3 regions of the Hydrogenophaga taeniospiralis genome follow, and region 2 is predicted to be linked to each of the others. Evidence: predicted binding sites of a transcription regulator. Region 2 holds the regulator's gene; each other region holds the start of a gene.
The links. Region 2 encodes HrcA, which represses chaperone genes, less so after heat shock. Its sites were predicted from a motif close to TTAGCACTCNNNNNNNNNGAGTGCTAA; they were not measured.
Positions count from the first base shown of each region.

Region 1: rpoH (RNA polymerase sigma factor RpoH) is a predicted target of HrcA. The motif match lies at 5,536-5,562, and genes of this name have one in related genera.
Region 3: KIH07_RS09665 (co-chaperone GroES) is a predicted target of HrcA. The motif match lies at 3,574-3,600, and genes of this name have one in related genera.

Region 1 is NZ_JAHBAG010000001.1:4,936,979-4,947,422, forward strand. Features, by position in the region: gene KIH07_RS23640 (cohesin domain-containing protein) at 1-1,894, opposite strand, end outside; gene KIH07_RS23645 (hypothetical protein) at 1,967-2,962, opposite strand; gene KIH07_RS23650 (hypothetical protein) at 2,987-3,322, opposite strand; gene KIH07_RS23655 (hypothetical protein) at 3,520-3,930, opposite strand; gene KIH07_RS23660 (hypothetical protein) at 4,063-4,287, opposite strand; gene KIH07_RS25515 (RHS repeat domain-containing protein) at 4,669-5,457, opposite strand; gene rpoH (RNA polymerase sigma factor RpoH) at 5,581-6,555, shown strand; gene KIH07_RS23675 (7TM diverse intracellular signaling domain-containing protein) at 6,791-8,515, shown strand; gene KIH07_RS23680 (metallophosphoesterase) at 8,602-9,645, opposite strand; gene lysS (lysine--tRNA ligase) at 9,656-10,444, opposite strand, start outside.
Region 2 is NZ_JAHBAG010000001.1:4,784,071-4,794,514, reverse strand. Features, by position in the region: gene mutM (bifunctional DNA-formamidopyrimidine glycosylase/DNA-(apurinic or apyrimidinic site) lyase) at 1-765, shown strand, start outside; gene KIH07_RS22940 (dynamin family protein) at 812-2,755, shown strand; gene mutY (A/G-specific adenine glycosylase) at 2,817-3,986, shown strand; gene rapZ (RNase adapter RapZ) at 4,031-4,957, opposite strand; gene recN (DNA repair protein RecN) at 4,970-6,613, opposite strand; gene KIH07_RS22920 (NAD kinase) at 6,672-7,550, opposite strand; gene hrcA (heat-inducible transcriptional repressor HrcA) at 7,687-8,706, shown strand; tRNA gene KIH07_RS22910 (tRNA-Ile) at 8,756-8,832, shown strand; tRNA gene KIH07_RS22905 (tRNA-Arg) at 8,862-8,938, shown strand; gene greB (transcription elongation factor GreB) at 8,998-9,561, shown strand; gene KIH07_RS22895 (RelA/SpoT family protein) at 9,562-10,444, opposite strand, start outside.
Region 3 is NZ_JAHBAG010000001.1:2,013,292-2,023,735, forward strand. Features, by position in the region: gene KIH07_RS09655 (tannase/feruloyl esterase family alpha/beta hydrolase) at 1-1,208, shown strand, start outside; gene groL (chaperonin GroEL) at 1,491-3,140, opposite strand; gene KIH07_RS09665 (co-chaperone GroES) at 3,186-3,476, opposite strand; gene cdd (cytidine deaminase) at 3,726-4,715, opposite strand; gene KIH07_RS09675 (hypothetical protein) at 4,903-5,709, shown strand; gene KIH07_RS09680 (hypothetical protein) at 5,741-7,078, shown strand; gene KIH07_RS09685 (carotenoid biosynthesis protein) at 7,340-9,568, shown strand; gene KIH07_RS09690 (7TM diverse intracellular signaling domain-containing protein) at 9,612-10,444, shown strand, end outside.

The DNA of each region.
Region 1 (10,444 bases), 150 kb from region 2:
AGGCAAAACCGGCTGCCTGCGCCTGCGTTTCCGCGGACGTGTTGGGTGTGGCTCCCGCCGTGGCCGGCTCCGCCGCCATGCCTTGGGGCGAGTTGCCCAGGGCGCCCACCAAGGGTTTGACGCCCGAAACGGGGGGCGGGCGCAGTCGCGTGAAGCTCTCCGTGCCCACCCACATCTCGGCCTGCGCCAGGTCTGGGTTGGGCGCACTGCGCAGGATGCGCGGCGTGATGGCCAACACCAGCTCGGTGCGCTGGGTATCGTCCTTCTGGCTGGAGAACAGGCGCCCGGCCAACGGCAGGTCGCCCAGGCCCGGCACGCGGTTGGACGTCATGCGGTCTTCGTTGGTGATCAGGCCGCCCAGCAACTGGGTCTCGCCGTCGCGCAAGCGCAGGGTGGTGTTGGCGTTGCGCGTACCAATCTGGTAAGCCACCGAGCCGGTGGAACTGCGCACCTCGCGTGCCAGCGAGCTGACCTCCAGGGCCAGTTTGATGGCCACCTCGTCGTCGGGTGAGACGGTGGGCTCCACCTCCAGCTTCAGGCCGACATCGAGGTAGTTCACGCTCTCTGAAACGAAGCCACCACTGGAGGCCGCCGTGGTGGTGATCACCGGCACCTTGTCACCCACCATGATGGTGGCTTTTTCCTTGTTGCGCGCCCGGATGCGCGGGTTGGCCAAGGTATTGAAATCCCCCACCTCGCGCTTGAGGTTGACCAGCAGATTGCCCACCGACAACCCCACCTGGGCATAGTTGATGCCATTGAAGCCACCGCGCAGATTCAGGTTGTTGAAGGTGTCGACCGTGATGCCGGTCTGGTTGGGCATCGGCAGCAGCGAGAGCGAGAAATTGTTGGGGAAATTCACCCCCAACTCGGTCAACCGAGAAGACTTGACCTCCAGCACCTCCACTTCGAGCATCACCTCGGCCTCGCCCATGTCGTGCAGGGCCACCAGGCGTTCGGCCACCGCCATGAGCTCGGGCGACTCACGCAACGCCAGCATATTGGCCCGTTCGTCCACATACGGTGGCTGTATCCGCAACATGTACTGCAGCAGTGTGGAGGTGGCTTTGGCGTCGGCGTGTGAGAGGTGAAACACGCGGATCACCTGCTCCCGGTGCTCTTTGTGCTTTTCCGGCGTGTTGGGGTAGACCAGCACCGTCTTGCCGTCCACGATGCGGCGCGAGAGCTGAAACGCGCCGAGCACCAGATCGATGGCGTCTTCGACCCGCGCTTCCCGGATGTACACGCTCGCACTCTGCTCGGTCTGCACTTCCCGGTCAAGCACGAAATCGATGCCCGTGCCGAGACGGATCGCCTCCAGCAGAGACGACAGCGGCGCCTGCCTGAAGCTCAAGCTGATGGGCCGGGTCTCGGCCAGGCTGTGCTGGCGGGCAAACGCACTGTGTTGGCGCAGGTCGGCTTCCAGTTGCCGCTTGTAGGCCAGCAGGTCGGGCTGCCGGGGCGTGCGCACCAGGCCCTGGTCCACCATCTGCAGGGCCTGCACCAACTGCGCTGGCTGCCCGCCCTGCGCGGTTTTTCGGGCCAGCGCCAGCGCCTGCAGGGCCGCCTCTTCGGCGCGCAACTGCGCTTGCAGGTCGCGCACGCGCGGGTGTTCGGGGTGCAGGGTGGCCGCGCGCTGGAGCGTGTCTTGCGCGGCCTGCCACTGCCCGGCTGCGCGCTCGGCCGTCACTTGCGCCAACAGACGCGAGACCACGTCCGTCTGCGCCGTGGCCAAACCCGCCCGCAGGAGCGCGCTTTCGGGGTATTCGGCCACGCCTTCCTTCAGGGTCTGGATGGCCTGCTCGTAGCGCCCATCGCGCATCAGTTTGTGGGATTCGTCGCGAATGCGTTGCTGGGCGCAGCCGGCCAGGCCCACCCCGAGCGACAGCACCATCGCCCATGTCCAACCTCTTGTCCAAGGGCTGCGGCCACCCTCTTCCATTGTTTTGCGTGTGTGCATGCTGGATTATCGACGTTCGAACCGGGGGGCCTGCGGCAGGCTGAACCGCAAACGCTCCTGGGTATCGGGGTGCAGCAGCTCCAGCGTTTGGGCGGTGATGCGGGCCACCCGATGGCCGCGCGGGCTCTCGTCGCCTTCGGCCAGGGTGACCACGGCCGCCGGGTCGCCCCAGTGGCCCGTGATGCGATACCGCCCGTCTGGCCCCCGCAGGCGCCCCAGCGTTTCCCACACCAGGGGCGGTCGCGCCGGCGGCAACTGAACCGCTGGAGCGGGCGGGGCCACGTAGGCCACCACCGGCGCAGGCGGCGGGGGCGCCGTCATGCCAAAAGGGTCACGCCTCGCTTCGGCCAGCAAGGGCCGCAAGGGCGCGGGCGCTCCCGCCAAGGGCAGTGCGGCCAATGCACCACCACCCCCTGGCTTGAGCCACAACCGCCACGTCCAGTCGGCGCTGAGGTGCCCCGAGCCGTCATTCGGTGGAGACTGCCAACGCAGGCGCTCCACCCCCAGGCTGGGCAGCTGCTGCATGCGGGCCTGCCAGGTTTTCAGGGCCGCGTAGCTGCCGCGGGCCGAGACCTGCAGCACTGCATAAGAGACCGGAGCCGGTTCGCCGCCACCCGCCGGTGGCTCGGGGTAAGTGACACTCAGTTGCTGCAGCGACACCCCGGCGGCGTCGGCCGCCGCGTGGGCGGCCACCCGCACCCAACCATCCACCCCCTGCGCGCGGCTGGGCCAGAACGCCGGCTCCATGGGGACCTGTGTGCCGGAAGCCACCCCGGCACCGGATGGGCGCTTTTCAGCCGCATCCCTGGCGGCCCGCGTTTCGGCCCATTGGCTTTGCAACATGCGGAGCTGCGCATGGCTCGCGCCCAGCGCGCGCTGCTGCCACTGCCTCTGCCCCAGCAGCCCCAACCCTGCAACGCAGAGCACCCCGGCCAGCATCGCCCATTGCGCGGCGGGTGGCCAGGCAGACCACGGTCGGAGCGGCAGATCAATCGTCAGCATGCGGGGCCTGCGTATCCCCGCCACTCAGAACGACTGCGACTGGTTGCCGCGGTAGCCAGTAACGATCTTGCGGGTCACCCCGTCTTCGTCATGCAGCGTCACCAGCAGGGTGGTGTGGCGGTAGGTGTTGGCGTCGGTTTCCCAGGTGAGGATGTGGGCTTTATCGCCATCGGCCTGGCGGCGCTGCGGCTCGGCGCCGATCACGGCCTTGACCTGGACTTCGCTCATGCCGCCTTCGATCACGTCGTAAGCGCCGTAGAGATCGGTGGCGCCGGTTTGTTCGTTGCCGCCGCCGCAGGCGGAGAGGAACAACGCCCCCAGCAGAGTGAGGACTGCCGAGCGTTTGGTACTTTTAAGCACTGAGAGCCTCATTCAATCGATCAATTTAATAGATTTCACCCGAAGAAAACGCCATCTTTCTTCGAACAAGGCAAAGGCAAGACTTGACCCCTACATCTTCAAGAGAACTGGCCACTGGCCCTCGCGAATATTGCGTGAGCAGTTATAAACTTAATAACATCAAAGCCACTCAATCCGGCCTACTTTTCAGCCGTATCCTAGAAAAATCCGAACGACAGGCTAGCCCTGAGCCGCAAAACATCTGCAATAACAGTAGTCGACAAATATCCATCTTGCAGTTCATCAGACTCCCTAACTGGCAAATCGAAATTAATCTCGGAAAATTCTGGCTGCACCTGGTCTCTTACCCGGCAAAGATGGTCGACGCCCCCAAGATGTGTAAGAAGTGTGGGGAGCATATCGCACAGTTCAGCGTCGTTTGAGAACTCCATTGCGAACCCGACATGCGACCGGATTAACCGTGTTTTGACACCCGGCTTCACCGGCTCCCCACGATTCCCCAGTCGCGATGTCTCCACGCCAACAAGGATCGCCACTTCCTGCGCAGTGAGATCAAACCCTCTTAACACCAAGGCAACAGACTTCTTCCTAGTGGTCATGGAATTCACAACTGCTCCTTGTCAGAACCCTTTTTACCATTCCATATCCACTTTTGCCCCCGTCGTTTTGTCATTATAAATGTTGACCGTGCTCTCGCCACGATCTTTCTTGGCGTCATGTACACCGTCATAACCGGCCTCTCAAGCGGCAGCGTCAGCATCTTTGTCGCGTTTTATCTTGTCTAGATTGTTTTCATCTGGCTGTGCAGGCGCCTCCGAGGACACAGTTGGTGTGGCTCCACTGCCTGCCCCAGCATCCTCCGCCTCATTGGCACTCAATGCATTTTGCGGCGTCTGAGGAGTATCTCCACGCAAAAAAGGCACATAAAGCACAGGCATCACAAACGCTCGAATTTCCGCAAACACGACAGGAATTGCTGCCACCAAATTGGGCAAAGATGGTAACTGAAGTGTAGGCACGACCGCTACCGTTGCAGAAACTACAGGTTTTCGAGCCGGCAGCTTCTTTATATTTTCCGGCGTCGTCGCCGGGGTATTCCAATTGCATTGATAAGCTGCTGAAGAAGCGAACTTATTCCAGATTGTGTCGACGTCGACGGATCTGACGGTTTCGGCGGCTTTGAGTAGACCCCGCTATTGCCTGCAGTGGGATCTCCACCACCGCTGTTACTCGGTTCGGGCACCTCAAGGGTTGCCACGCCAAGATCTGTATACGTGGTTGTTTCACCTGTATCCAAATTCGTTGCTGTTATCGTTGTCGTTTCAGTTGAAACAAATCCAGAGAGATCAACACCTCCCAACGGTTTTATTCCAGACATAGGCATACCGATTGAAACTCTGCAGATAGAACGGCGCCTGAATGTAAGGCTCGGCCGTCAAGAACCGCCCGATGGCCGGATCATCCACCCGCCCGTTCATGTTGATCACGCCCATCTCGTCCATGTGCTCGTGCATGGTATAGCCACGCTTGGTCACGGTCCAGGTCAAGGTGTCGTTGCTGTCCTTGTTGCCGTCGCTGAAGCGCCGCTTGCCCCAAGGGTCGTAGGCCAGGCGTTCGACCACGGCCCCGGCCTCGTTGGTGATGGCCGCCAGGCTGCCCAGGTGGTCGTGGTGGAAGTAGCTCACCGACTTGGCCGGCTTGCCGTTCAGGGCTCCCTCGCGCTGGGTGTGCAGCGCGAAGCTTTCGCCGCCCGCCGTGAGGTAGTGCTTGTGCTCGATCAGGCCGTTGGCCTTGACTTCCTTCTCATAGCTCAGGCCCAGGCTGTCGGGGCCGTTCATGTACCAGGTGGTGCCCGCTTCCATGTGGCTGGGCGCGTTGCTGGTGAGCGTGATGGTCTGACGCAGCCGCTGGTGTTCGGGGCCATAGACGAAGGCCACCGTGCGGTCGGCCACCGCATCGGTGGGGTTGGCCGGGTTGCTCAGGTTGCCAAAGCGCATCTCCCTGATCTTGTTGAAGCTGGTGTATTCCTCCCAACGCACGGTGTGTGCGCCGCCGGCCTGGTCCTGGCTGACGGTGTACATGAGGTTGCCGTTGCCCATGGCGACGTCGCCCTGGCCCAGGTTGATGTTGCGCACGCTGGGCAGGTAGTCGTCAGTTGAGGTAGGCCATCAAGCATCAAAACCCCTCCCCACCCCGGCCATGGAACTTCTGCCTTAGCACTCGCTCACAGAGAGTGCTAACATGAACAGCAAGTCAACCTGAGGAGGGTTTTCACGATGTCTGCATCCCTTGTCCCCGCCGCCCTGCCGTCCGCCACACTGGCCACGGTCAGCCCCTGGGCGAGCCGTTCGCTGACCCTGCCCGCGCTGGGCAACCTGGACGCGTACATTTCGGCCGTCAACCGCATGCCGCTGCTGACGCTGGAAGAAGAACAAAGCGCCGCGCGCCGCCTGCGCGATGGCAACGATATTGACGCCGCCGGGCAGCTGGTGCTCTCGCACCTGCGGCTGGTGGTGTCCATCGCGCGCCAGTACCTGGGCTACGGTCTGCCACACGGCGACCTGATCCAGGAGGGCAATGTGGGCCTGATGAAGGCCGTCAAGCGCTTCGACCCGGATCAGGGCGTGCGCCTGGTGAGCTACGCCATGCACTGGATCAAGGCCGAGATCCACGAATACATCCTGAAGAACTGGCGCATGGTCAAGGTGGCGACCACCAAGGCCCAGCGCAAGCTGTTTTTCAACCTGCGCTCGATGAAGCAGGGCTTCCGCTCGGAGGCGCTGGACGGCGACACCCACCGCGAGGCGTTTTCCGACGGCGAGGTGGACGTGGTGGCGCGCGACCTGAACGTCAAACCCGCCGAAGTGCGCGAAATGGAAACCCGGCTCTCGGGGGGCGACGTGGTGCTGGACCCGACCCCGGGTGACGATGGCGAAGACAGCTTCGGCCCCATCGCCTACCTGGCCGACGCCACCCACGAGCCGACCGCCGTGCTCGAATCGGCCGAACGCGACGCGCTGGCCACCGAAGGCGTGGCGCGCGCCATGGGCGAGCTCGACGAGCGCTCGCGCCGCATCGTGACGGAGCGCTGGCTCAAGGTGAACGACGACGGCTCGGGCGGCATGACGCTGCACGAGCTGGCGGCCGAGTACGGCGTGAGCGCCGAGCGGGTGCGCCAGATCGAGGTGGCGGCCATGAAGAAGATGCGCAAGGCACTCTCTGCTTTCGCCTGACCCGGCCCGGCTCACCCCTCAGGCCCCAGACGGCAACTTGCCGGCTGGGGCTTTTTCACGTTGGCGGGTGTCGCAAACAGGCCGCAACCCGCAGGCCATGGCACCGGGCGCCAGCGATGACCACGCGGCCCTCGGCCGGTGGCGACACAATCGGGAGATGCTTCACACGAACCTGGCGGCCCGGGCTTCCGCCCCGCCCGCCCGCCCCCTTTTGCAGGCCTCCCTCCGCCGATTCATGGCGCGGCTGCTCGGGTTGGCGCTGTCGCTGTGCGCCAGCGCATTCGCCGCACCGGCCACCACCCCCTCCAGCCTGCCCCCGGTGCTGCTCGACGGTTCCCTGAAAAGCGTGCATCTGGCCCAACGCAGCGCCTGGTGGGTGGACCCCGACGGCCAGCTCACGGTGCAGGACGTGGAGCAACGCCAGGCCGATCTGCCGTTCGGCTTGCGCGCGGGGCAACACCGCCTGCGGCTGGAAGGCAAGGCCGCGCTCTGGATCGGCTTCACCGCCTGGGCCCAGGACAACAACGCGCACTGGGAGCTGGAGCTGGCGCGCTCGGGCACCGACAGCGTGAGCCTGTACCACCGCGGCGCCAACGGCAGCTGGATTGAGCAGCACGCGGGCGACCGCCTGCCCGTGAACGCCTGGGCATCGCCCGACCGCTACCCCGTGTTCAAGCTGGCCCCGCGCAGCGATGCGCCGGTGGCCTACTGGGTGCGCATCCAACACGCGCGCGTCCCGTTCTCGGGCGAGCTGTTCATCCACAGCCACGACCAGTTGCGCGAGCAGCGCATCCACCAGCAGTTCGTGCTGGGCGCCTATTTCGGCATGACCTTGTTGCTCGTGGTGGTGGCGGTGGCCAACGCGCTGGTGTTCCGCGACAGCAGCTTTGCCGCCTACGCGATCTACATCACGCTGCTGGGGCTGTCGCTGGCGGCTTCGCTGGGTGTGGGAGGGCAGTTCCTGTGGCCCGATTCCGCGCGCTGGAACGGCGCCGCCGAGTTCGTGCTGATGCCACTGGCGGCGGTGGCCGGGCTGCTGTTCGTGCGCCACCTGGTGCAACCGCGGCGCACCGGGCGCTGGCTGGACCGCCTCTCGCTCAGCCTGGCCGCGGTGATGCTGGGCCTGGTGGTCTTGGATCAGGTGGCCCCGTCCCAATGGAGTTTCGAGGCCATCACCGCCACAGGCGCGCTGGCCATGCTGCTGGTCTACGCCCTGCTCTGGACCGCCTGGCGCAGCCGGGAGGGCTGGGCGCGCTGGATCGCCCTGGGCATCCTGCCGGTGCTGCTGGCTGGCGCGCTGCCGGTGATGCGCAATTTCGGGCTCATCTCCTCGGGCTTTCTCTCGCAGTACGGCATGGTGATCGCGGCGGCCATCGAAGCGCCCCTGCTGATCTATGGCCTGCTGCAGCGCTCGTCCATGCAGCACGAGTCGCAGACCCGCGCCAAGGCACTGGCGGTCACCGAGCCGCTCACCGGCCTGACCAACCGGCACAATTTCATGCTGCGGCTGCACGACAGCCTGATCCGCGCCCAGCGCTACAACCACCACAACGCCCTGCTCCTGATCGACCTGGACAACCACGAGACGTTCGAGCGCGAGCACGGCCGCGAAACCGCCGACCGGGCCCTGGTGCTCACCGGCTCGCGCCTGCGCTCGGTGGCGCGCGACGTGGACACCGCAGCGCGGGTGGGCGACAACAGTTTTGCACTGCTGATGGAGGGCCCGGTGCGCACGCCCCAGGCCGTGGCCGCGGCCACCAGCATCGTGGCCAGTGGCCTGCGCCCCTCGGATCTGCTGCCGGTGGGCACCTCGCTGCGCTTCAAGGTGGTGGTGGCGCTGCTGCCCGACGGTGGACACGAACTTCAGGCCGACGCCCAGGCCCACCTCGCCTGGCTGCGCATCGCGCTGGACGAGTTGCTCGCCGACAAGCGCAAACACATCCTCACACTGAACTGCTGACGCAGACACCTGAACTGGCTTCGCCAGGCCGCATCGCGTTGCCCCTGGAGGGGGTCGCGCGCTGCGCGGCGGGGGGGTGTTTCGGTCTAGCGCCGCAGCTCCACCACATCGATCGTCGGCACCACCGCCAGACGCGCCGGCGGGCCGATGGTGCCAATGCCGGGCGTGACCAGCAAGGGCCCCGCCGGGGTGGTGTACAGACCGTTCCACCACGGTTGCTCGGTGTTGGTGTGGCGCAGGAACCAGGGCGTGAGCCCCGGAATCCAGATCTGCCCCCCATGGGTGTGCCCGGCCACCGAGAGAAACGCGGCCGAAGGCGGCAACAGCGCCACGGTGTCGGGCTGGTGCGTGACCACCAGGCGGGCGGGCACCGGGGTGGCCGGGGTGGTCCCCGATGGCCACAGCGCGCGGATCTGCGCCTGGGGTTGGCCGCCCCAGAGATCGTCCAGCCCCACCAGTTCCCAGCCGCGCCAGGCCAGGGTCCGGCCGTCGAGCAGGCGCACACCGTGGGCCTGGAGCGCCGCGCGAAGCGGCTCGGTGAGGTCCGGCCCCGGGGCCTGCACATCGTGGTTGCCCATCACCCCGAACAGCGGCGCCCGGACCTGGGCCAGGGGCGCCAGGCCGGCATGCAGGTCGCGCGGCGGCTCATGCACCCAGTCGCCCGCCACCAGCACGGCGTCCACCTCCAGCGCGTTGAGGCGATCGACCAGCCGCTGCAACTGGTGGTCCCGCAGAAACAGGCCCCAGTGGATGTCGGCGATCACCGCCAGGCGCACCGGCTGGGCGCTCGCCGGGATGCCGGTGAGCGTGGTGGTGCGCACCCGGATGAGCTCGGGCTCCACCAGCGAGGCCCACAGACCAACGGAAACAAACAGCGCCCCCAGCAGCGGGCGCCAGCGCCGCGACCAGGGCAACGCAACGGCCTGCGCGATCAGCCCCCACAGCAGGAACGGCCCGGCCAGGCGGGCGCCCCAGAAGAGGCCGAGCATGATGAAGTTGCGCAGCTCCAGCCGCGGGGTGTACCAGCGCCCGGCGTAATCCCACAGACTGATGCCCACGGACAGCAGCGCCGCCAGCGCGAACAGCCGCCACGCCCACCGGCCACTTCGCTGGATCGACGCCCCGATCATGGACCGAGGGTCAAGCCTCGCGGCGCAGGGCCGGGAACAGGATCACATCGCGGATGCTGGGGCTGTCGGTCAGCAGCATCATCAGGCGGTCGATGCCGATGCCGCAGCCGCCCGCCGGGGGCATGCCGTATTCCAGCGCGCGGATGAAATCGGCGTCGTAGTACATGGCCTCTTCGTCGCCACCGTCCTTGGCCGAGACCTGGGCGTGGAAACGCGCGGCCTGGTCTTCGGCGTCGTTCAGCTCGGAGAAGGCGTTGCCGAATTCGCGACCGGTGATGTAGAGCTCGAAGCGCTCGGTCACTTCCGGGCGGTCGTCGTTGGCGCGGGCCAGCGGCGAAATCTCGGTCGGGTGGTCCATGATGAAGGTCGGGTTCCAGAGCTTCTCTTCCACCGTCTCTTCAAAGTACAGCACCTGCAGGCTGGCCAGGCTGCGCGTGCTGAGCTGGTGCTTGGCTTCGGACAGGCCGAGCTTCTTCAGCGCCTCCAGCAGCCAGGCCGCGTCGTCCACGCCGGCACCGGCCTCGGTGTACTTCAGGATCGCTTCGCGGATGGTCAGGCGCTCAAAGGGCGAGACCACGTCCACCGGTTTGCCGTTGTAGGTCAGCGGCGCATCACCGTGCACCTGGCGCACCACGTGGCGGATCAGCTGTTCGTTGAAGTCCATCAGGTCGCGGTAGTTCCAGTACGCCGCGTAGAACTCCATCATGGTGAACTCGGGGTTGTGGCGAACGCTGATGCCTTCGTTGCGGAAGTTGCGGTTGATCTCGAACACGCGGTCGAAACCACCCACCAGCAGGCG
Region 2 (10,444 bases):
ATCGCGGGGGCGCAGGTGCGCGGCCTGCATCTGGGCAAACCCCTGCGCTGGCCGTTGGGTTGCGAGCCGTCCGAGTTGCAGGGGCGCACGGTGCTGCATGTGGCGCGGCGCGGCAAATACCTGTTGGTGCACCTGGACCGTGGTGTGCTGCTGTTGCATCTGGGCATGTCGGGCAGCCTGCTGTTTGCACCCCGCCTGCCGCCGCCCGGGGTGCACGACCATTTCGAACTGGACACCAGCCGGGGGTGTTTGCGCCTGCACGACCCCCGCCGGTTTGGTGCTGTGGTGTACGTGGCGTCGCTGGACGATCCGCGTGCGCACAAGTTGCTGGCGGGACTGGGGCAGGAGCCGCTGGAGGTGGGTTTTGAGCCTCTGGCTTTTCACCAGGCCTTGGGCCAGCGCCGCTCCAGCATCAAACAGGTGCTGCTGGCGGGGGATATCGTGGTGGGTGTGGGGAACATCTATGCGTCCGAGGCGCTGTTCATGGCGGGCATCCGCCCCACGCTGCGGGCCGATCGACTGAGCAAACCCCGGGCGGCGCGCCTGCACGGGGCCATTGTGGCGGTGCTGCAACGCGCCGTGGCCCTGGGTGGGAGCACCTTGCGCGACTTCTCCAGTGCGCAAGGCCAGAACGGTTACTTTCAGCTCGATGCCATGGTGTACGGCCGCGAGGGGCTGCCGTGCCGGGTCTGCGCCACCCCCATCCGGGCGATCCGGCAGGGGCAGCGGTCCACGTATTACTGCCCGTTCTGCCAGAAGCCCTGAAGACCGCTCCGATGCTATATTGCCCTCACTCCAGAGAACACGGCACATGAGCTTCAATCAGGAATTTGACGACCACGGCGCATGGCGCAGGCAGTTTGCTTTGCGGCTCAAGTTGTTGTCTGAATGGCTGACCGACCACGATTTGATGGAAGCCGGCGTGAGCGAACGGCTCGACCAGTTGCATGCCCAGGTCAAGAACGACAAGATCATGGTGGCCTTCGTGGCCGAGTTCTCGCGCGGCAAGTCCGAGCTGATCAATGCGGTGTTTTTTGCCGGTTATGGCCGGCGCATCATGCCCGCGAGCGCCGGGCGCACCACGATGTGCCCGACCGAGCTGGGGTACGACGCGGAAGTGCCCCCCTGCCTGCGGCTGCTGCCCATCGAGACGCGGCTGCAGCCCAAGTCCTTGCTGGACTGGCGCAATGCCCCGAACAAGTGGGAGCGCGTTGACCTGGACGTCAACGATCCCCAGCAGCTCGCGCGTGCGATCCAGAAAGTGGCCGAGGTGCGCCGCGTCAGCAAGTCCGAAGCGGCTGCGCTGGGTTTCTGGAATGAAGAGTTGCCGGACGACAACCCGCTGGTCGGGCCGGACGGCTTGATCGAGGTGCCGAAATGGCGCCATGCGCTGATCAACATGGCGCACCCGCTGCTCAAGCAGGGTCTCGTGATCCTGGACACCCCGGGGCTCAACGCCATCGGCGCCGAGCCCGAACTCACGGTCAGTTTGCTGCCGCAGGCCCATGCGGTGGTGTTCATCCTGGCGGCCGACACCGGTGTGACCAAATCCGACCTGACGATCTGGCGCCAGCACCTGGCGGTGCGGGGTGAAGGCCGGGAGTCGCGCCTGGTGGTGCTCAATAAGATCGACACCATGTGGGATGCCCTCAGTTCGCCCGAACAGGTGCAGCTGCAGATCGCGGCGCAACGCACCGATTCGGCCGATATCCTGGGGCTGTCGTCCAAGCAGGTGCTGGCGGTGTCGGCCCAGAAGGGCTTGCTGGCCAAAGTCAGTGGCGACGACAAGCTGCTCGAAGCCAGCAACCTGATGGAGCTGGAGTCGGCGCTGGGTGTGGACCTGCTCGGTCAGCGCCGCAAGATTCTGAGCGGGGCCGTGGCGGCGGGTATTCAGGCGCTGCGGCAGGAAACCGGGCGCCTTGTCCACATCCGGGCACGTGATCTGGTGGAGCAGGTCCAGGAGCTCGATGGGCTGCGCGGCAAGAACGCCGGGGTCATCAAGCAGATGCGCCTGCGCATCGAACAGGAGCAGGCCGATTTTGACGCCAGTGGCGCCAAGATCCACGCCGTGCGGTCGGTGCACCTGCGCCTGCTCAAGAACCTCTTCGCGCTGCTCGGGCGTACCCACCTGAAGGCCGAGGTGTCTGAGCTGTCGCGCGCGCTGAAACAGCCCGGGATCAAGCTCGGCGTGCGGCGCGCCTATGGCCATACCTTTGACCGTCTGCGCGCCGATCTGGCGCGCGCCGATACCTTGGCCGCCGAAATCCAGTCGATGCTGGAAGGCAGTTTCAAGGGGCTGAATGCCGAATACGGTTTTTCGCTCCAGCCGCCTTCCCCGCCCCAGTTGGGCCACTACGCCCGGGACCTGTCGGCGATTGAAAAGAGCCACCTGCAGTACCTGAGCCTGGGCAATGCGCTGCGGTTGGCCCAGCCGGAGTTTGCCGAACGGCTGACACGGGCACTCATGAGTCGCCTGCGCGTGGTGTACGACACGGCCGTGAACGAAGTGGAGCTGTGGAACAAATCGGCTTCGGCCCAGCTCGACACCCAACTGCGCGAACGTCGGCGCAATTTCATCCGCCGCATTGAAGCGGTCTCGCGCATCCAGCAGGCCGCGGGTGGCCTGGACGGACGCATTCGCGAGCTGCAATCGCAGCAGGCCGAGCTCAATCTGCTGGACGCCAAGCTGGCGGAGCTGACCGACCACCTGCTGTCCGTTCCCGAAGAAGACGCCGCCGAAGCTGTCGCGGCATGAGCGCCGCCCGGCCGTTCCGAAGGCGCTCAGCCCCGCAGTGCGCAGCACGGAGGGATGTTCCATGAGCGCAGCGCTGGGCCGTTCCCAAGCCAACTCGCACCGCAGCCCACAGGGGGAAGGTACTCCCATAGGCCCCCGCACGGCTGCGGCCGAGGCGGCCCGGGCGCCGGACCTGCCACTCACTTTTGCCCGGCGCCTCATCGACTGGCAGCGCCAGTCGGGGCGCAGCGGCCTGCCCTGGCAGGGCACCCGCGACCCGTACCGGGTCTGGTTGTCCGAGGTCATGCTGCAGCAGACCCAGGTGAGCACCGTGCTGGGCTATTACCCGCGCTTTCTGGCCCAGTTTCCCGACGTGTTCGCCCTGGCCGAGGCGCCGGCCGACGACGTGATGGCGATGTGGAGTGGCCTGGGCTACTACAGCCGGGCGCGCAACCTCCACCGTTGCGCCCAGGTGGTGGTGGCGCAGCATGGGGGGGTGTTTCCGGATTCGGCGCTGGGCCTGGAGGCACTGCCTGGCATTGGTGCTTCCACCGCTGCGGCGATCGCCGCGTTTTGCCACGGCGAACGCATCTCGATTCTGGACGGCAATGTCCGGCGCGTGCTCACGCGCCTGCTGGCCTTTGACGCGGACATGGCCCAGCTACCGGCCCAGCGCGAACTCTGGCAGCGGGCGCAGGCGCTGCTGCCAGAAACCCCTTCGAACGGGGACATGACGGCCTATACGCAGGGCCTGATGGATCTGGGTGCCACGGTGTGCCTGCGAAGCCGGCCGCTGTGTGGGCGCTGCCCGGTGCAGGACCTCTGCGTGGCCCATGCCAAGGGGGTTCCGCAGAATTACCCGGTCAAGACCCGGTCGCTCAAGCGGCGGCACGAGTCCTGGTGGCTGCTGTGGCTGCGCGGCCAGGACGTGGGTGCGCCGGGTCGGGTGTGGCTCGAGCGCCGGCCGGCCCGGGGCATCTGGGCCGACTTGTATTGCCTGCCGGTGTTCGACAGCGAGGCCTCCCTGTTGGCGGCTTTGCCACCGGGCTTGCGCGGTGCCGCGCGTGCGCTGGAGCCGGTGTCCCACAGTCTGACGCACCGCGAGCTGCGTCTGCACCCATGGCTGCTCGAAACCTCGCAGCCCGTGGAATTCGCGACCGGTCTGAGCGGCCAATGGGTGGAGGAAGCGGCGCTGGTGCAATACGGGCTGCCGGCCCCGGTGCGCCTGCTGCTCTCCAACGACCCGCCCTGATTCAACCTCAGGGAGACCGCAGGCACGTCGTCAGGAGCACGTCGTCAGGAACCCGAGGTGGCTGGACGGGCCGCGGAGGCGGGCCAACCATCGACCTCGCGGTGCCGCACCTGGGTCGCCCACTCGGTGGCGAAGGCCTGCGCCAGCTGTTCGGCCAGGTACACCGAGCGGTGCTGCCCCCCGGTGCAGCCAATGGCCACGGTCACGTAGCTGCGATGGTCGCGCAGCATCTGCGGCAGCCAGTGCCGCAGGAAATCATCGATCTGCTGCCGCATCTGGTCCACCTCGGGCTGGGCGGCGAGGTAGGCCGCCACCGGCGCATCGCGTCCGGTCAGGGGCTTGAGTTCGGGTTCGTAGTGCGGGTTGGGCAGCATGCGCACGTCGAACACGAAATCCGCGTCCATCGGGATGCCGCGCTTGAAGGCAAACGACTCAAACACCAGCGTCAGCGGTGCCTGGACCGTGCCCAGCAGCTCTTTGATGTGGCTGCGCAATTGCGCCGGGCGGATCAGGCTGGTGTCGAGCACCAGCGCCTGCTCGCGCAATTCGGCCAGCAATTCGCGTTCGTGTTCGATGGCGTCGGTCAGCGCCCTGTGCTGATCGTTGGCCTGTTTGAGCGAGAGCGGGTGCAGCCGGCGCGTTTCGGAAAACCGGCGCACCAGGGTGTCGGTGGTGGCGTCCAGGAACACGGTGGTGAGGTGCACCGGCCGGTCGGCCTGGGCCTGCAGCCGTTCCAGCCGGCGGGGCAGGCCCGGCAGCGAAGCGGCGCTGCGCACATCCATGGCGATGGCGACCCGATGGGCCTGGTGGCTTTGTTCGAGTGCGATGAAGGACTCAAGCAGTTCGGGTGGCAGGTTGTCCACGCAGTAGAAACCGAGGTCTTCCAGCGCGGTCAGGGCCACCGACTTGCCCGAGCCGGACATGCCGGTGATCAGCACCAGTTCGATGGGGCGGGGCAGGGTGTCTGACATGGGGGCTGCGTGTCAGGCGGCGAGCAACTCGCGGGCATGGGCCAGCGACACCTCGGACTGTTCGTTGCCGCCCAGCATGCGGGCGAGTTCGCGGATGCGCTGCTCGTGTGCGATCGCCTCGACCGTGCTCACAGTCTGCTGGCCGGATTGCTGTTTGCTCACCAGCAGGTGGTGGTCGGCACAGGCGGCCACCTGCGCCAAGTGGGTCACCGACAGCACTTGCCGGTCCTGGCCCAGCTGGCGCAGCAGGCGCCCCACCGTGTGGGCCACGGCACCGCCGATGCCCGAATCCACCTCGTCAAAAATCAGCGTGGGGGCCTGGCCGAGCCGGCTGGTGACGACCGAGATCGCCAGCGCGATGCGCGAGAGTTCACCGCCGGAGGCGACCTTGCCGACCGGGCGTGGCGTGACGCCGGCGTGGCCGGCCACCAGGAACTCGACCTGCTCGCGGCCATGGGCCTGGGGCTCTTCGAGGCGCTGCAGCGCCACTTCGAATCGCCCCCCCTGCAGTCCCAGGGTCTGCATGGTTTCGGTGACCGCCTGGGACAGACGGGGGGCGGCCTGCTGGCGCTTTTTCGTCAAGGCCAGCAAGGCGCTGTCAACGGTTTTCCAGGCCTGGCGCTCGGCCTGCTGCAGGGCGGCCAGATCCAGCGCCTGGTCCACCTGGGCCAGTTCGGCCTTCCACTGCGCATGCAGTTCGGCCAGCTCTTCGGGCGGGCGGCGGTAGCGCCGCGCGAGCGACAGCCACAGCGAAAGCCGCTGGTCGAGCGCCTCAAGGCGGGACGGGTCCTGTTCGGCGTGGCGGGCGTACTGGTGCAGGCTGTGCACGCTGTCCTGCACCTGGGCCAGTGCCGCTTCCAGCGCTTCCACGGGGTCGGCGAAGGCGGGCTCGATGTGGGCCTGGGCCTGCAGGGCCGCCAGCGCGCGGTGGATCAGGTCGCCCGCGCTCGGTTCGGTGGCGTCCAGCGCCGCCACGGCGGCCTGGGCCGCGTCCTGCAGCCCCTGGGCGTTGGCCAGGCGGCCGTGCTGGCCGTTGAGCTCGTCCCACTCGCCGGGTTGCGGCGCGAGCTTGTCCAGCTCGCCGATCTGCCAGGCCAGCCGTTCGCTTTCCTGTTGCAGGCTGTTCTGGCGCTCGGTCGCTGTCTCCAGCGCCTTGCGGCACTGGCGCCACTGCGCCCAGCCCTGCGCCGCGGCGGAGGTGTCGATGCCGGCATAACCGTCCAGCAGGGCACGCACGGCGTCGGCACGGGTGAGGCTTTGCCAGGCGTGTTGGCCGTGAATGTCCACCAGCTCGTTGGCCAGCACCTTGAGTTGGGCCACGGTGGCCGCGCTGCCGTTGATCCAGGCCCGGCTGCGGCCTTCGGTGTCGACCGTGCGGCGCAGCAGCAGGCTGTCATCCAGCGGGAAACCCTGCTCTTCCAGCCAGTTGGCCAGGTGGGGCGGGGCATCGAACTCGGCGGCGATTTCGCAGCGCGACGCACCCTCGCGCACCACGCCGCTGTCGGAGCGTGCGCCCAGGGCGAGTTGCAGCGCGTCGATCAGGATGGACTTGCCGGCGCCGGTTTCGCCGGTGAGCACGCAAAAGCCCTGGTCCAGCTCCAGGTCCAGCGACTGCACGATGACAAAGTCGCGCAAAACAATGCGTCGGAGGCTCATGAACGTGGGGTGAAGTGGAACGTGTGAAGGGCAGACCGGTCGTATTTTGACCGGGTTTTCAACCGCCTTCGTTCCAGTGCAGCTTTTTGCGCAGGGTGTCGAAATAGCTCCAGCCGACCGGGTGCAGCAGACGCAGGGTGTGCTCGGAGCGCCGCACCACGATCCGGTCGCCGTGCAGCAGGCTGGTGAGGGACTGCATGTCGAAGTTGGCGCTGGCGTCGCGGCCCGAGACGATCTCAACCGCGATCTCGCAGTGAGCGGGCAATACGATGGGGCGGTTGGACAGGGTGTGGGGCGCGATCGGCACCATCACCCAGCCATCAATGGCCGGGTGCAGCAGCGGGCCGCCGGCCGAGAGCGAATACGCGGTGGAGCCGGTGGACGAGGCGATGATCAGACCGTCGGCGCGCTGGTTGGCCACGAAATGGCCGTCCACCTCCACACGCAGCTCGATCATGCTGGCCACGCCACCCCGGTTGACCACCACATCGTTGAGCGCGGTGGCCTCGAACACACATCGGCCGTCGCGCCACACACTGGCGGCCATGAGTGCACGCGGGTCTTCCTCGAACTCGCCGTACAGCATGGGTCGCAGCTTTTCACGGTAGCTGTCGAAGGGAATGTCGGTGATGAAGCCCAGCCGGCCCTGGTTGATGCCGGCCAGTGGCACACCGTAGCGCGCGAGCTGGCGACCGATGCCCAGCATGGTGCCGTCACCCCCCACCACCAGCGCCAGGTCGCAGGCACTGCCCATGGCGGGCACGTCCAGCGCGGGGTACTGCAGCAGGCCGGTGTTGAGCGCGGTGTCCTGCTCCAGCGACACCTCACAGCCCACATCGTGCAGGAAATGGGCCACTTCCTCCACCGCGTCGCGCGAGCCCGGCGCCTGGTATTTGCCGATGATGGCGACGTGCGCGAAGCGCAGCGGCTTGCCCATTTTTCGGGCTGTCGGCGAGGGTTCGGGAGGCAGGCTCATGCACAAATTACAACATAGCCCGCGCGGCCCGCCCGACCCGGAAAACCCTTGTCGCCCGCGGGCTCCCGCGGGGCGCATACCTCCGTAAAATGAAACCATGTTGGATGACCGCGCCAAGTTGCTGCTCAAGGCCCTCGTCGAGCGATATATCGCCGACGGGCAGCCCGTGGGTTCCCGCACGCTGGCCAAAGCCGCCGGTCTGGATCTCTCGCCCGCGACCATCCGCAACGTGATGAGCGACCTTGAAGAGCTGGGTCTGATCGCGAGCCCCCACACCTCGGCCGGTCGGATTCCCACCGCGCGTGGCTACCGCCTGTTCGTCGACACCATGCTCACGGTGCGGCGCGACGGACTGCCGGGGGTGGGCGAGATGGGCGCACCGGGCATCGAGGCGGGCCAGCCCCAGCGCGTCATCAGCCACGCCGCGCAAATGCTCTCCAGCCTCTCGCACTTCGTGGGCGTGGTGATGGCGCCGCGCCGAGCTTCGGTGTTTCGCCACATTGAATTTCTCAGCCTGTCCGAGCGGCGGGTGCTGGTGATCCTGGTGTCGCCCGATGGCGATGTGCAGAACCGCATCATCCACACCCAGGTGCATTTCACCCAGTCGCAGTTGCTGGAGGCGGCCAATTTCCTCAACGCCCATTACTCGGGGCTGACCATGGAAGAGGTGCGCTCACGGCTGAAGACCGAGGTCGATGTGCTGCGTGGCGAGATCGCGACCCTGATGCAGGCCGCGGTGGAGATCGGCGCCGACGACAACGCGGGGCAGGAGGCGGTGGTGGTCTCTGGCGAGCGCAACCTGCTCTCGGTCAGCGAGTTCTCCAGCGACATGGGCAACCTGCGTCGCCTGTTCGATCTGTTCGAGCAGAAGACGCAGCTGATTCGCCTGCTCGACGTGTCGGCCCAGGCCGATGGCGTGCGCATCTACATCGGTGGCGAAAGCCAGGTGGTGCCCTTCGAAGACCTGTCGGTCGTGACGGCCCCGTACGAAGTCGACGGGCAGGTGGTGGGCACGCTGGGCGTCATCGGGCCCCAGCGCATGTCCTACGAACGCATGATCCAGATCGTTGACGTCACGGCCAAGCTGGTGAGCAACGCGCTGAGCCACAGCAAATAGCCGGCCCCGGCTGGCGCTCGTCGGCGGCCTCTACAATCCACCCCTTCGCGGGCCGTTAGCTCAGTTGGTTAGAGCAGAGGACTCATAATCCTTTGGTCGTTGGTTCAAGTCCAACACGGCCTACCAAAAAAGTCGTGCTACAATGCGTGGCTTACGCGGCTGTAGCTCAGCTGGATAGAGTACTTGGCTACGAACCAAGGGGTCGTGGGTTCGATTCCTGCCAGCCGCACCAAAATGAAAGCCTGCAGCCAAAAGCTGCAGGCTTTTTCATTTCTGCTGTACACCGTACCCATGAGCAAGGCCTTCACCCGCGAGTCCGATCAGGACGCCGACGACGAACTGCCCGTCGCCGCGCCCGTGCCCAGCGGCAAGAACTACATCACGCGCGCTGGCTACGACCGGCTGCGCGCCGAGTTGTTCACGCTGATGGACGAGGAGCGTCCGAAGATGGTGGAAATCGTCCACTGGGCGGCCAGCAACGGCGACCGCTCGGAGAACGGGGACTACCTGTACGGCAAAAAGCGGTTGCGCGAGATCGACCGCCGCATCCGCTTCCTGACCCAGCGGCTGGAGATCGCCGAGGTGGTGGATGCTTCCATGCACCACGGAGGCGACCAGGTGTTTTTCGGCGCCACCGTGACCTACGCCGACGAGTCGGGGCTGGAAACCACGGTGACCATCCTCGGCGTGGACGAGGCCGACAGCGCGCAGGGACAGATCAGCTGGGTGTCACCCGTGGCGCGCGCGCTGCTCAAGGCCCGTGTGGGCGAGGTGGTGCGGCTGGTGGTGCCCGGTGGTGTGCAGGAACTGGACATCGTGTCGGTGACGTATCCGGCGCCCGCCGCGAAGACCTGATCAGGGCTTGAAGCGCTGGGCCTTGATGACCGAGGTCGTGCGCTTGAGGCTGCGCAAAACGTCGGCCAGGTGCTGGCGGTCGCGCACCGAAACCGAGAAGCGGATGTCGGTGGCCGTCTGTGCCGGTTCGTCGCCCATGTCCACGTGGGTGATGTCGGCCTCGGCCGAGGCGATGGCCGAGGCCACGCGGGCCAGCACCCCCTTGCCGTTGGCCACCGTGACCACCACCGTGGTGTCGAACGGACGCACGGGCTCGTCGGCCCACTCCACCTGCAGGAAGCGCTCGCTGTCGCGCAGCAACAGGCGTTTGCCCGTGGGGCAGTCTTCGGCGTGCACCACCAGGCCCTCCCCGCGACCCAGATAGCCTACGATGCGGTCGCCCGGGATCGGTTGGCAGCACGGGGCGTACTGCACCGACAGGCCCTCACTGCCGTCCAGGCTGACCACGCCTTGCGAAACCGTCTCGTCCTGGCCGCTGGCGTAGCGCTCGGTGCTGATGAGCAGCGCGTCGGGCTTGAGACCGGTTTCCGACAGCAGCACAGCGAGTTTTTTGCCCACCATGCTGGCGATGCGCTTGCCCATCCCGATGTCGGTCATCAGTTCGTGTCGAGACTTGTTGCCGGTGAAGCGCAGCAGCTTTTCCCAGGTGCTCTTGTGGTCGCCTTCCTCGTCTGGCAGGGTCGCGATGCCCTCGGAGCGCAGGGCCTGGGTGAGCATGCGCTCGCCCAGTTCGTTGGCTTTTTCCTGCGCCAGGGTCTTGAGGTGGTGGCGGATCTTGGAGCGGGCACGCCCGGTCTTCACGAACGACAGCCAGGCCGGATTGGGTTCGGCGGTGTCGCCGGTGACGATTTCCACCACGTCGCCATTGGCCAGCTCGGTGCGC
Region 3 (10,444 bases), 2.8 Mb from region 2:
ACTCCGGCCACCAGACGGAAGACTTTGCCTGGGGCAAAGACAAGACCGCATTGAAGAACCATGCCTACGAAGCCAACCACCTTGCCTTGCAAGTGGGCGCGCACATCGCCACCCAGTTCTATGGCAAAGCCCCCACCCGGCGCTACATGGTGGGGCACTCCAACGGCGGCCGTTCGGGCCTGATGGCGGCCAGCAGGTACCCCAACGACTACGACGGCGTGCTGGCCATGTCCCCCGCCATCAGCCAGCAAGCCCACCAGGTCAACCTGGGCAACTTCAACCGCTGGATCTACGGCCACAACGCGGACGGCAGCAAAAAGGCCAACCTGCCCGAGCAGGCCAACTGGATCAGCCCCGGCAAATCGACCCTGTACGCAGCCGCCGAAATCAAGGCCTGTGACAAGCTGGACGGTCTGGAAGACGGCATCATCGGCAACGTGGAAGCCTGCAACTACGTGCCCACCGACCTGCTGTGCAAGGACGACGTGGCCGGCGCCAAGGACGACAGCTGCCTGACCTCGGGCCAAGTCGAAGCCATCCGCCTCAACTACGCCAACAAGACCGTGCCCATCACCCTGGCCAACGGCATGACGGGCTACGAGCGCTACGGGCGCGGCGGTGCCGCCACCGGCGACTGGCAGGTTTATGCCTTTGGCTTTGAGTACGATGGCGACTTCCTGAAAAAAGGCTTCAGCTACATCGCGCCCACTGCGGTCATCCAGACCCTGACGGGCTCCACGGAAGCCGACTCCATCAGCCACGACCCGCGGACCCTGGCACCCAAGTGGCAGTCTCTGTCCAAGGTGATGGAGCCCAAGGCTTCACTGAAGGCGTTTGGCAAGCGCGGCAAGCTGCTGGTGTGGTATGGCCTGGCCGACACCTGCGTCTCGGTGTACCGCACCGCCGCCTACCTGGACCAGGTACGCAAGGACAGTGGCAGCGCCGCTTTCGACGGCTATGCCCGGTTTGTGACCTCGCCCGGCGTCGGGCACGACCTCACAGGCCCAGGTGCGGCCCATGCCGACTTGGTGACCGCGCTGGTGGACTGGGTGGAAAAAGGCATCGCGCCCAACCAGCTTGTGGCGACCGGCACCACCGCCGCCGGAGCCACGTTTGAGCGGCCGCTGTGCCCCTACCCCGGCTACCCCCAATACAAGGGCAGCGGCGACCCGTCCCAGGCCAGCAGCTTCAGCTGCGCGGCACCCTGACGACGAGGCACGCGAGCGCTGGTCAAAAAACGCCCGGCCTGGCCCGCCACGCCGCGCACGGGTTCCTCCGCTGAATGACCGAGCGAGCTTTCTCGCTATTTTTTCCCCCATTGAAAAAAAACCCCGCGAGGCGACTCGCGGGGTTTTTTTGGGGGGGCGTCAGCCTGCAGTGATGCATTCCGACGCAGCATGAGGCGCCAGGCCAAGGCGCAAGGGCGTAGACAGTGGCAGCGCCACGGCAAGCCCTTGCAACGCCGGCATGGCGTCTCAGGCAAGGAGAACTTACATGCCCATGCCGCCCATGTCGCCCATGCCACCCATACCGCCGCCCATGCCACCGGCAGGTGCGTCGTCCTTCGGGGACTCGGCCACCATGCACTCGGTCGTCAGCATCAGAGCGGACACCGAAGCGGCGTTCTGCAGCGCGGTGCGGGTCACCTTCGTCGGGTCCAGGATGCCCATTTCGATCATGTCGCCATAGGTGTCGTTGGCGGCGTTGAAGCCGTGGTTGCCCTGGCCAGCCAGCACGGCGTTGACCACCACGCTCGGCTCGCCACCGGCGTTGGCCACGATCTCGCGCAAGGGCGCTTCGACCGCTTTCAGCACCAGCTTGATGCCGGCGTCCTGGTCGGCGTTGTCACCCTTGATGGTGCCAGCCGCCTGACGGGCGCGCAGCAGGGCCACGCCGCCACCGGCCACGATGCCTTCTTCCACCGCAGCGCGCGTGGCGTGCAGGGCGTCTTCCACGCGGGCCTTCTTTTCCTTCATTTCGACTTCGGTGGCAGCGCCGACCTTGATCACGGCCACGCCGCCGGCCAGCTTGGCCACGCGCTCTTGCAGCTTTTCGCGGTCGTAATCGCTGGTGGCTTCTTCGATCTGCACGCGCACTTGTTTCACGCGGGCTTCGATGTCAGCGGCAGCGCCGGCGCCGTCGATGATGGTGGTGTTTTCTTTGCCCACTTCGATGCGCTTGGCCGAGCCCAGATCGGCCAGGGTCACTTTTTCCAGCGTCATGCCGACTTCTTCGGCGATCACTTTGCCGCCGGTCAGGATGGCGATGTCTTCCAGCATGGCCTTGCGGCGGTCGCCGAAGCCAGGGGCCTTCACAGCCACCACCTTCAGGATGCCGCGGATGGTGTTGACCACCAGCGTCGCCAGGGCTTCGCCTTCGACGTCTTCGGCAATGATCAGCAGCGGACGGCCGGCCTTGGCGACCTGCTCCAGCGTGGGCAGCAGGTCACGGATGTTGGAGACCTTTTTGTCGTACAGCAGCACGAAGGGGTTGTCCAGCAGGGCGGCTTGCTTCTCGGGGTTGTTGATGAAGTAGGGCGACAGGTAGCCGCGGTCGAACTGCATGCCTTCGACGACGTCGAGCTCGTTCTGCAGCGACTTGCCGTCTTCCACGGTGATCACGCCTTCTTTGCCCACTTTGTCCATGGCATTGGCGATGATGTCGCCGATGCTGGAGTCGCTGTTGGCGGAGATGGAGCCGACCTGGGCGATTTCCTTGCTGGTCGTGGTGGCCTTGGAGGCCTTCTTCAGCTCAGCGATCAGGGCTTCCACAGCCTTGTCGATGCCGCGCTTCAGGTCCATCGGGTTCATGCCGGCGGCCACGTACTTCATGCCTTCGCGCACGATGGCCTGGGCCAGCACGGTGGCGGTGGTGGTGCCGTCACCGGCGTTGTCCGAGGTCTTGGAAGCGACTTCCTTGACCATCTGGGCGCCCATGTTCTGGAGCTTGTCCTTCAGTTCGATTTCCTTGGCCACGGACACACCGTCCTTGGTCACGGTGGGGGCGCCGAAGGAGCGCTCGAGCACCACGTTGCGGCCCTTGGGGCCCAGGGTGACTTTGACGGCGTTGGCCAGGATGTTCACACCCTCGACCATGCGTGCGCGGGCTTCGCCGCCGAAAATGACGTCTTTTGCTGCCATGTTGATTTCTCCGGATTCAGTAATTGGGGATGGGTGAGAGAAGAATTACTTCTCGACGACGGCGAACAGGTCGTCTTCCTTCATGACCAGCAGTTCGTTGCCGTCGACCTTGACGGTCTGGCCGCTGTACTTGCCGAACAGAACGCGGTCACCGACCTTGATGTTCATGGCGGACAGTTCGCCTTTGTCGTTTTTCTTGCCGGGACCGACGGCCAAGATTTCACCTTGGTCGGGTTTTTCAGCAGCTGCGTCGGGGATGACGATGCCGGAAGCGGTCTTGGTTTCGCTGTCGATACGTTTGACGATCACGCGATCGGCGAGAGGACGAAGGTTCATTGCATCTCCTGAAATAGAACGGAAAAGGGGTGGTTCACACGGTCGGTGCCGGCCACCAGGGGCCGGCGGATGCCGTTGATCGACTTGAAGCAAAGTGTTAGCACTCAACTCCAGCGAGTGCTAATGATAAGGGCGGGGACCCCGGTTTTCAAGGGCGGGGGTCTTTTTTGCCTGTCCGCAGGTGCGCGATGCCTGTGAACGCGTGGTGAACGTCTCTTCCCGAGCAGGCCCACCAATGGCGGCAAAAGGTCAAGGACTGGTTGCCGCGTGGTACTCCAGCGTCACGCCTGGAGCGTAGGCGGCCAGCACGGCCGCACTCGCGCTTTGCTGGCTGGACAGCGTCTGCACTTCCACCAGGACGCAGCGGGTCACCTGGCGGGTGGCGCCTTGCACCTGATTCATGTTCATGAAGGCCAGCGCGGACTCCAGGGGCGAGAGGCTGGGGTTGTAGGCCGCGTTTTCGGCGTTGCGTCCAGCGTAGATGCTTCCATCCTCCAGTTGCACGGCAATGCCCGCGTAGCCGTATGCCGTGTCGGTGGGATAGGGGGCGTAGCAACGCTGCGCTGCGCCGAGCGCGGCGGCAACCACGGGATCGCTCGGCGTTCCACCGGGCAGGCTCACCGCATGTGTGCACAGTTTGGGGTCCATCAGACCACCGGTGATGCCAAGGTCCGTCGGCCCGAAAGCATCGGGCAGGAAGCGGGTGAGCGGCGTCATCGTGTAGGCATAGGGGTCGCCGGGCTGGGGCGGCACCGGGGGCAACAGGATGTTGAGTTGCTGGGCGGACACCAGCTCGTACAGGAATTGCCGGCAATACCCGCAGGGCGCCGCGCTGATGGCCAACGCCTGCAGACCCGCTTCGCCATGGAGCCAGGCGTTGTTGGTGGCGGCCTGCTCGGCATGAACGGTGAAGCTCAGAGCCGCATTGTTGAACTCGAAGTTCGCGCCCAGATACAGGCTGGCCCAGCCCGTGCCTGGGACCGGCATCCCTGCTGCCACCGCCCCGACCTGATAGTGCGAGACGGGTACCACCGCATAGCTTTGCGCCACAGGCAACAGCTGCATCATCAAGGTGCCGATCTCAGCCTGCGCGCCGAGCTTGCCAAGCATGCTGCCAACCTGTTCGGCCGACAGAAACCCGCCCTGGTCCCACATCAGGTCAACGTCCGGGCGGATATCGGCGGGCAGGGTGCTGATGGCTGCGGTCCATGCGGAACTGCGTTGAGAAGTGCTGGCCATGTGGTCTCCATGAGTGTTTGAAAGAATGCCTACCCCTGCGCGGCCTTCGAGGCATGGTCGCGTCGGGCCCTGACCGTAGCAAGACGGTCGCCGGTCAGGCGGGCCCACCTGTCAGGGTTGCCAGTGCGTTGCGGGGCGAACGCATGCGATGCACGAGCATGGCCGCACAACAGCAGAGGAGGCAACCATGGAGAGGTTTCCGGCGGAATTCGCCGACATGCTCAGCGCGCGAGGCCAGGTGATGCTGCGGCAGGGTTTCGCAGACACAGCGCGTTTCGCCGGCTGGACCGCGAACAAGGACACGGGCTCCGGCCAGACGCCACTGGCCTTCTTGCCGGGCATGCTCAACAAGACCTGGGCGAAGCAAGCGCGACGCCTGCTCGACGCCACCATGCCGGCCCATGTCCGCCGCATCGAGTCGCGCATTCCGCCCGAGACCATCACCGGCATGCGCCGCAACTACACCGAGCGCTTGCCCAAGAGCATGCGCATCCAGACGGCCTATTTCGACTCCCCCCGAACGGCCGCTTACCGGGCCGCCGCGGACATCGGCCTGCTGCAGATGCTTCGTTCGGAAAGCCTGGCCCTCTTCGCCGAGCGGATCACCGGATTATCGCTGGAGCGGCGGCGCGGCGTGCAACTCATCCTGTACGAGCCCGGCGACTATTCGGGACCGCACAACGACCACCACCCGGAGAACGCCCACGCACGCGACGGTTTTGTGGATCTGCACATCTCGCTGTGCAACGACAGCGTCCAGGACCAGTTCCTGGTCTGCGAAGAGCATGGCCATCTGGCGGGCGTCTATCCGGCCGCCAGTGACGGATCGGTGGCGCTGTACCGCCTGCCTTTTTGGCACTACACCACGCCGCTGCGCGCCAAGCCGGGCGTCGAGCACAAGGCCCGGCGCTGGCTGCTGCTGGCCACGTTCGACCTGCGCCAGCCATCCGCATCACGGCACCAGGCCACGGCCAGACGCATGCGCACGGCGTGACCCGCACACGGACTTCAAAGGAGGCATTTTCATGACCCAGCGGTATTCCAAGGTCCGATTCATCGGATACACCATCCCCACCACGCCGGCCAACATGGTCGCCATCGGCAACCCCAATGGCCCGGGTGCGGTGGCGGGCACCTATCTTGGGCTGGAGGACTTTCAGGCGGACGTGCGTGCACGCATCGCGGTGCTGAAGAACGCCGCGGAACAGGCGCGCACCGCCCTGCCATCGGGCGATGCGCCGGGCAGCGTGCTCAACCTGTTCGTGGCGCCGGAGTTCTATTTCCATGGCACCCAGGGCCCATACGTCTACGGGCATGTGGATGCGGACCCGACCGATTTCATCCTGAGCGAGCTGCGCCAGGCTTTTCCGGCCAGCCAGTACCCGGACTGGACCTTTGTCTGCGGTTCGGCGATCACCTCGCGTGTGCATGACGTGACCAACATCCTGGCCTCCAACAGCACCCAGGTTCGCAATGCCGTGGTGCAGGCGTTGTCCGAGCAGTGGCTGGCGGCCTACGGGCCGCTGAACGGCGTGGTGTTCGACATGTTGGTCAACTTCATCAAGAACTGCCACTCCTACCCCTGCATGGAGGTGCGCAACCGGGCCTTGATCGTGAGCAACGTCGCGCTGGACACGCCCACCCATTCGCTGGGCACGGACCAGATGACCTGTGAGAAGTACTTTGTCTCCAACGAAGACTTCGTGCTCTACGACACGACCGGTCGCAAAGACACCGTGACGGAGCAGATGACGGCCTACCCCTTCATCGATCTGAGCCATGGCGACCTCAAGGCCAGTGCCAAGGACAAATACGCCATCTTCCGGCAGAACTACGGCCCGGACAATTTCCCGCAGTACGTCGATTTCGGCGTGGAGATTTGCCTGGACCACAGCGACGTGCGCCTGCGCCGCAACATCGACAACGAGCCTTGGCCCCAGGCGGTCGATGCCCTGCATGTGCAGATCATCCCCTCGTGCGGCATGCAGATCGCTGCGCCCAGCGTGGCCGCCGATGCCATGGGGTTCGTCTTCAACTGCGACGGCCAGTACGCCTTGGATGCCAGCAACGGCACGGCCTGTCAGGGCGTGCAAAACAGCGTGCAATGCGTCTACGCCAACTACCTTGACGCGGGCAACGCCGCCTATGCCGGCCATACCCAGCTGGCCCGCGTGCAGCAGCCCGCCGTCGGCGGCGACCCCAACCGCAGCGGTGCGCGCAACGCCAGCTTCCAGACCCTGGGCACGCAGGACATCGCCATCCTCGCCGTTCCCGCGGTGCCCGAGTTGGCCCAATGCTTCGCCGGTGGCCCGGGCGCCGTGCACATCTACGGTCTGAAGTCTCCGTACGACTTCTACGCGTGAGACGGGCGCGCCCACGCCACCACCGGTCTGTCGGTGGTGGTTCGCCTGGGGAATACCCTGACCTGACGGTTATCTAAAATAAACGTCGACTCCCGCGCCACCGCTGGGCCGACCCAGCATGCACGAACCATGCGCGTTGGTGGTGGGGCACGGGGTCGGTTGCGGCGGCTGCGGGTGAATGCCCGGCCGGCCGTTGCCCGTCAACGCAGGGGGCTGTGACCGATTTCCTGGGAGGCTCCAGTGGCTCTTCTGCGTTCGCGTTTGCTCCAAGTCCTGCTGCCCGGCCTGCTGTCGGTGGGCCTCATCCTCGTCACCGCGCAGGCCTACCCGCTGCTCACGCTCGGTCTGGTGGCCGTTTCGGTGGCCATGTTCTGGGCCGCGTTGTGGTCTGCATCGGTGTTGCTGGGCCACCGCAGCACCCGGGTGTTGGCCGTGCTGGCGCTGGGGCTGGGCTGGTTCGCCGAGCAGATGGGCTCTTCTCGCGGCTGGTTCTTCGGCCGCTACACCTACACCGAGGTGCTGGGTCCCCGGCTGGGCGATGTGCCGCTGGCGATTCCGCTGATGTGGCTGGCCCTGTGCCTGGTGGGTTATGTGCTGGCCAGCCTCATCCTGTGGCGCACGCCGGTGCACGCGGCGCCCACGCTCAAGAGCGGCGCGCTCACCGCCTGGCTGGCCGCGATGATCGTGACCACCTTCGATCTCGGGGCCGACCCGTACTTCGTGTACGTGCTCAAGGCCTGGATCATGGAAAAGCCCGACGGGGGCTGGTTTGGCGAAACGCTGCAGGGTTTCGCGGGCTGGATGCTGGTGTCCTTCGTGATCGTCGCCGTGTTCCAGGCGCTGGCCGCACCGCGCCGTGTGCCGGCCATCGCGCGCCAGACCCGGCTCGCGGCCTGGGTGCCGATCGGGCTGTACGCCAGCGGCCTGGTGTTCCAGGTATTTCTGGGCCACCCGGTCGAAATCCGCGCCATCGCCTTTTTTGCCATGGGCATGCCCACGCTGATCGCTTGGGTGGCCTGGCGGCACTGGACCCTGGCGCACGCCGAGGCGCCCCAGGCGCAGCCCGCCCACAGCGTGCCGCTGGACCCGATGGGGCTGCAGGCCGACCCGCTGGCGGACCGGACCGTGGCGGCGCTCATCGGGCCGTGGTCCGACGCCGACGGCGCCACCGGCCCGGCCACGGACCGGCTCGCCGCCGCCACCCGCCTCATGGCGGGCTGGACCAGCAACGGCGCCCTGGCCGACTGGGGGCCGGGCGACCCCGCAGCGGTGGCGGTCGATCCGGCGGTGGTGGCCGCGTTGCGCGCCTATGTCGGCGAAGGGCGCGCGTTGCCCGCCTGGGCCGACGCGGCCAAGGTCGAGCGCGCCGAGGCCATCTTCATGGAACAGGGCCCGCTGTCGTGCACGCTGCTGTTCTGCGCCAGCCTGCCCGAGTGCTACGTGCTGCCCAACCTGGCCGAGGTACTGCACATCGCGGGCCAGCTGGAGCAGCACACCGAACACCGCATCCGCCAGACCGCGGCCATGGTGTTCCCGGTGATGATGAAGGGCGGGCTGATGGACGCCAGCGGCGCCGGTGTGGCCCAGGTGCTCAAGGTGCGGCTCATCCATGCCACCATCCGCCACCTGATCCTGCGCGGTGAGCCGCAGGCGGTGCGCGGCCAGGTCGCGCCGCTGCTGCGGGCCGGCGCATCCACCGGCATGCACGCGGCCCTGATGTCGCACGGCTGGGACGTGGACCGCCAGGGACTGCCCTGCAACCAGATCGAGCTGGCCTACACCCTGCTGACCTTCAGCTACAGCTTCCTCAAGGGCATGCGCACGCTGGGCCTGGGCCTGCCGCGCGCCGACGAAGAGGCCTACCTGCACGCCTGGAACGTGATGGGCCATGTGCTGGGGGTGCGGCGCGAGCTCATGGCCGACACCATGGAGGAAGCCGCCGCGCTGTTTGAGCGCATCCAGGCGCAGGCGCATGGACAGTCGGTGAGCCCGGACGCCCGGCCGGCCCTGGGACGCGCGCTCATGCACACCATGGAGCGCACGATCCGCCTGCCGGTGGTGCGGGGCATCCCGGTGCCGCTGACGCGCTGGCTGATCGGGCCGGACACCGCGTGCGAGATCGGCGTGGACGAGCGCGTCTCCTGGCCCACCCGGCTGCTGTTCCTCGCGGGCCGGCTGCTGGTGCGCCTGATCGACACCGTGGTGCGGGTGTTTTCGCCGGGCTTTTCGTTGTCCCGGCTGTTCACCCGCATCGTGGGCTACCACCTGCTGACCCGTTTCTTGCTGGACCAGACGCGCCCGCTGAACCTGCCCGACCACCTGCTCAACCCCCTGACCGAGACCGTATCGGCCTGGAGCGACGATCCCGCAGCCCCGGGCTGGCTCAACCGCCTGGAAGACCGCTGGACGACCACCGGCCACTGGCGGCCGGTGCACGGTGGCGGCACGGCACAGCGGCCCGTTCCCGAGCCCGACGCCGTCGTTTCCTGAAGAAATTTTTCCGCGCGCGTTACAAATGTTTACGATGCCGGTCATGGATCGATCCACCGCCCCCCCCAACCCGGCCCATTGCTGCGCCGCTGCCATGCGCCGGATGGTGGGGATGGTGGTTGTGCTGCTGGGTCTGGGGCTCGCCCTGTGGATCGGCCCTGCCCGGGCCACCGAGGGCGAAGGCGACGTCACCCTGCAGACGCATTTCTGGGTCGACGAGTCGGGCACGAAGGGCATCGCCGATGTGGTGGCGCTGCCGCCCAACAGCTTTCAGCCCATGGAGACATTCCGCGTCTTCCAGCTCGACGGCACCGCCCTCTGGATGCGCCTGGAGCCGCCCCGGCTGGACGCCGCTCAGCGCTGGTACCTGATGCTGAGCGCCGCGGCCTTCACCAACGAGGCCACCCTGTACAGCCGGGGGCCCAATGGCGCCTGGCGCGAACAGCGCTCCGGTGACCACCTGCCGGTGTCGCAATGGGACCACCCGGACCAGACCCCCGTGTTCGCCCTCGATCCCCAGGCCGCCGGTCCGGTCTGGCTGCGCGTGGTGAACGCGCCCGCGCCCACGAGCCCGCGCCTGCAGCTGTTGACCGAAAACAGCCTGCAGGAAAAGCGGTACTGGACCTTCCTCATGATCGGCGGCTACCTGGGCTTTGGCCTGCTGGTGTTCTTCCTGGGCTGGGTGCACGCGCGCCTCTACGCCGACCGCGTGTTCATCGCCTACTGCTGCTACGTGGCCTGCATGCTCGGCTTCCAGGCCGCGTTCACGGGCATCGGTGGTCTGTTCTTCTGGCGCGACTCGGCCTGGTGGAACGACGTGGCGCCGGCCGTGTTCATGCTCTGGCTGACGGCCTCGGGCATCTGGTTCGTGCGCGA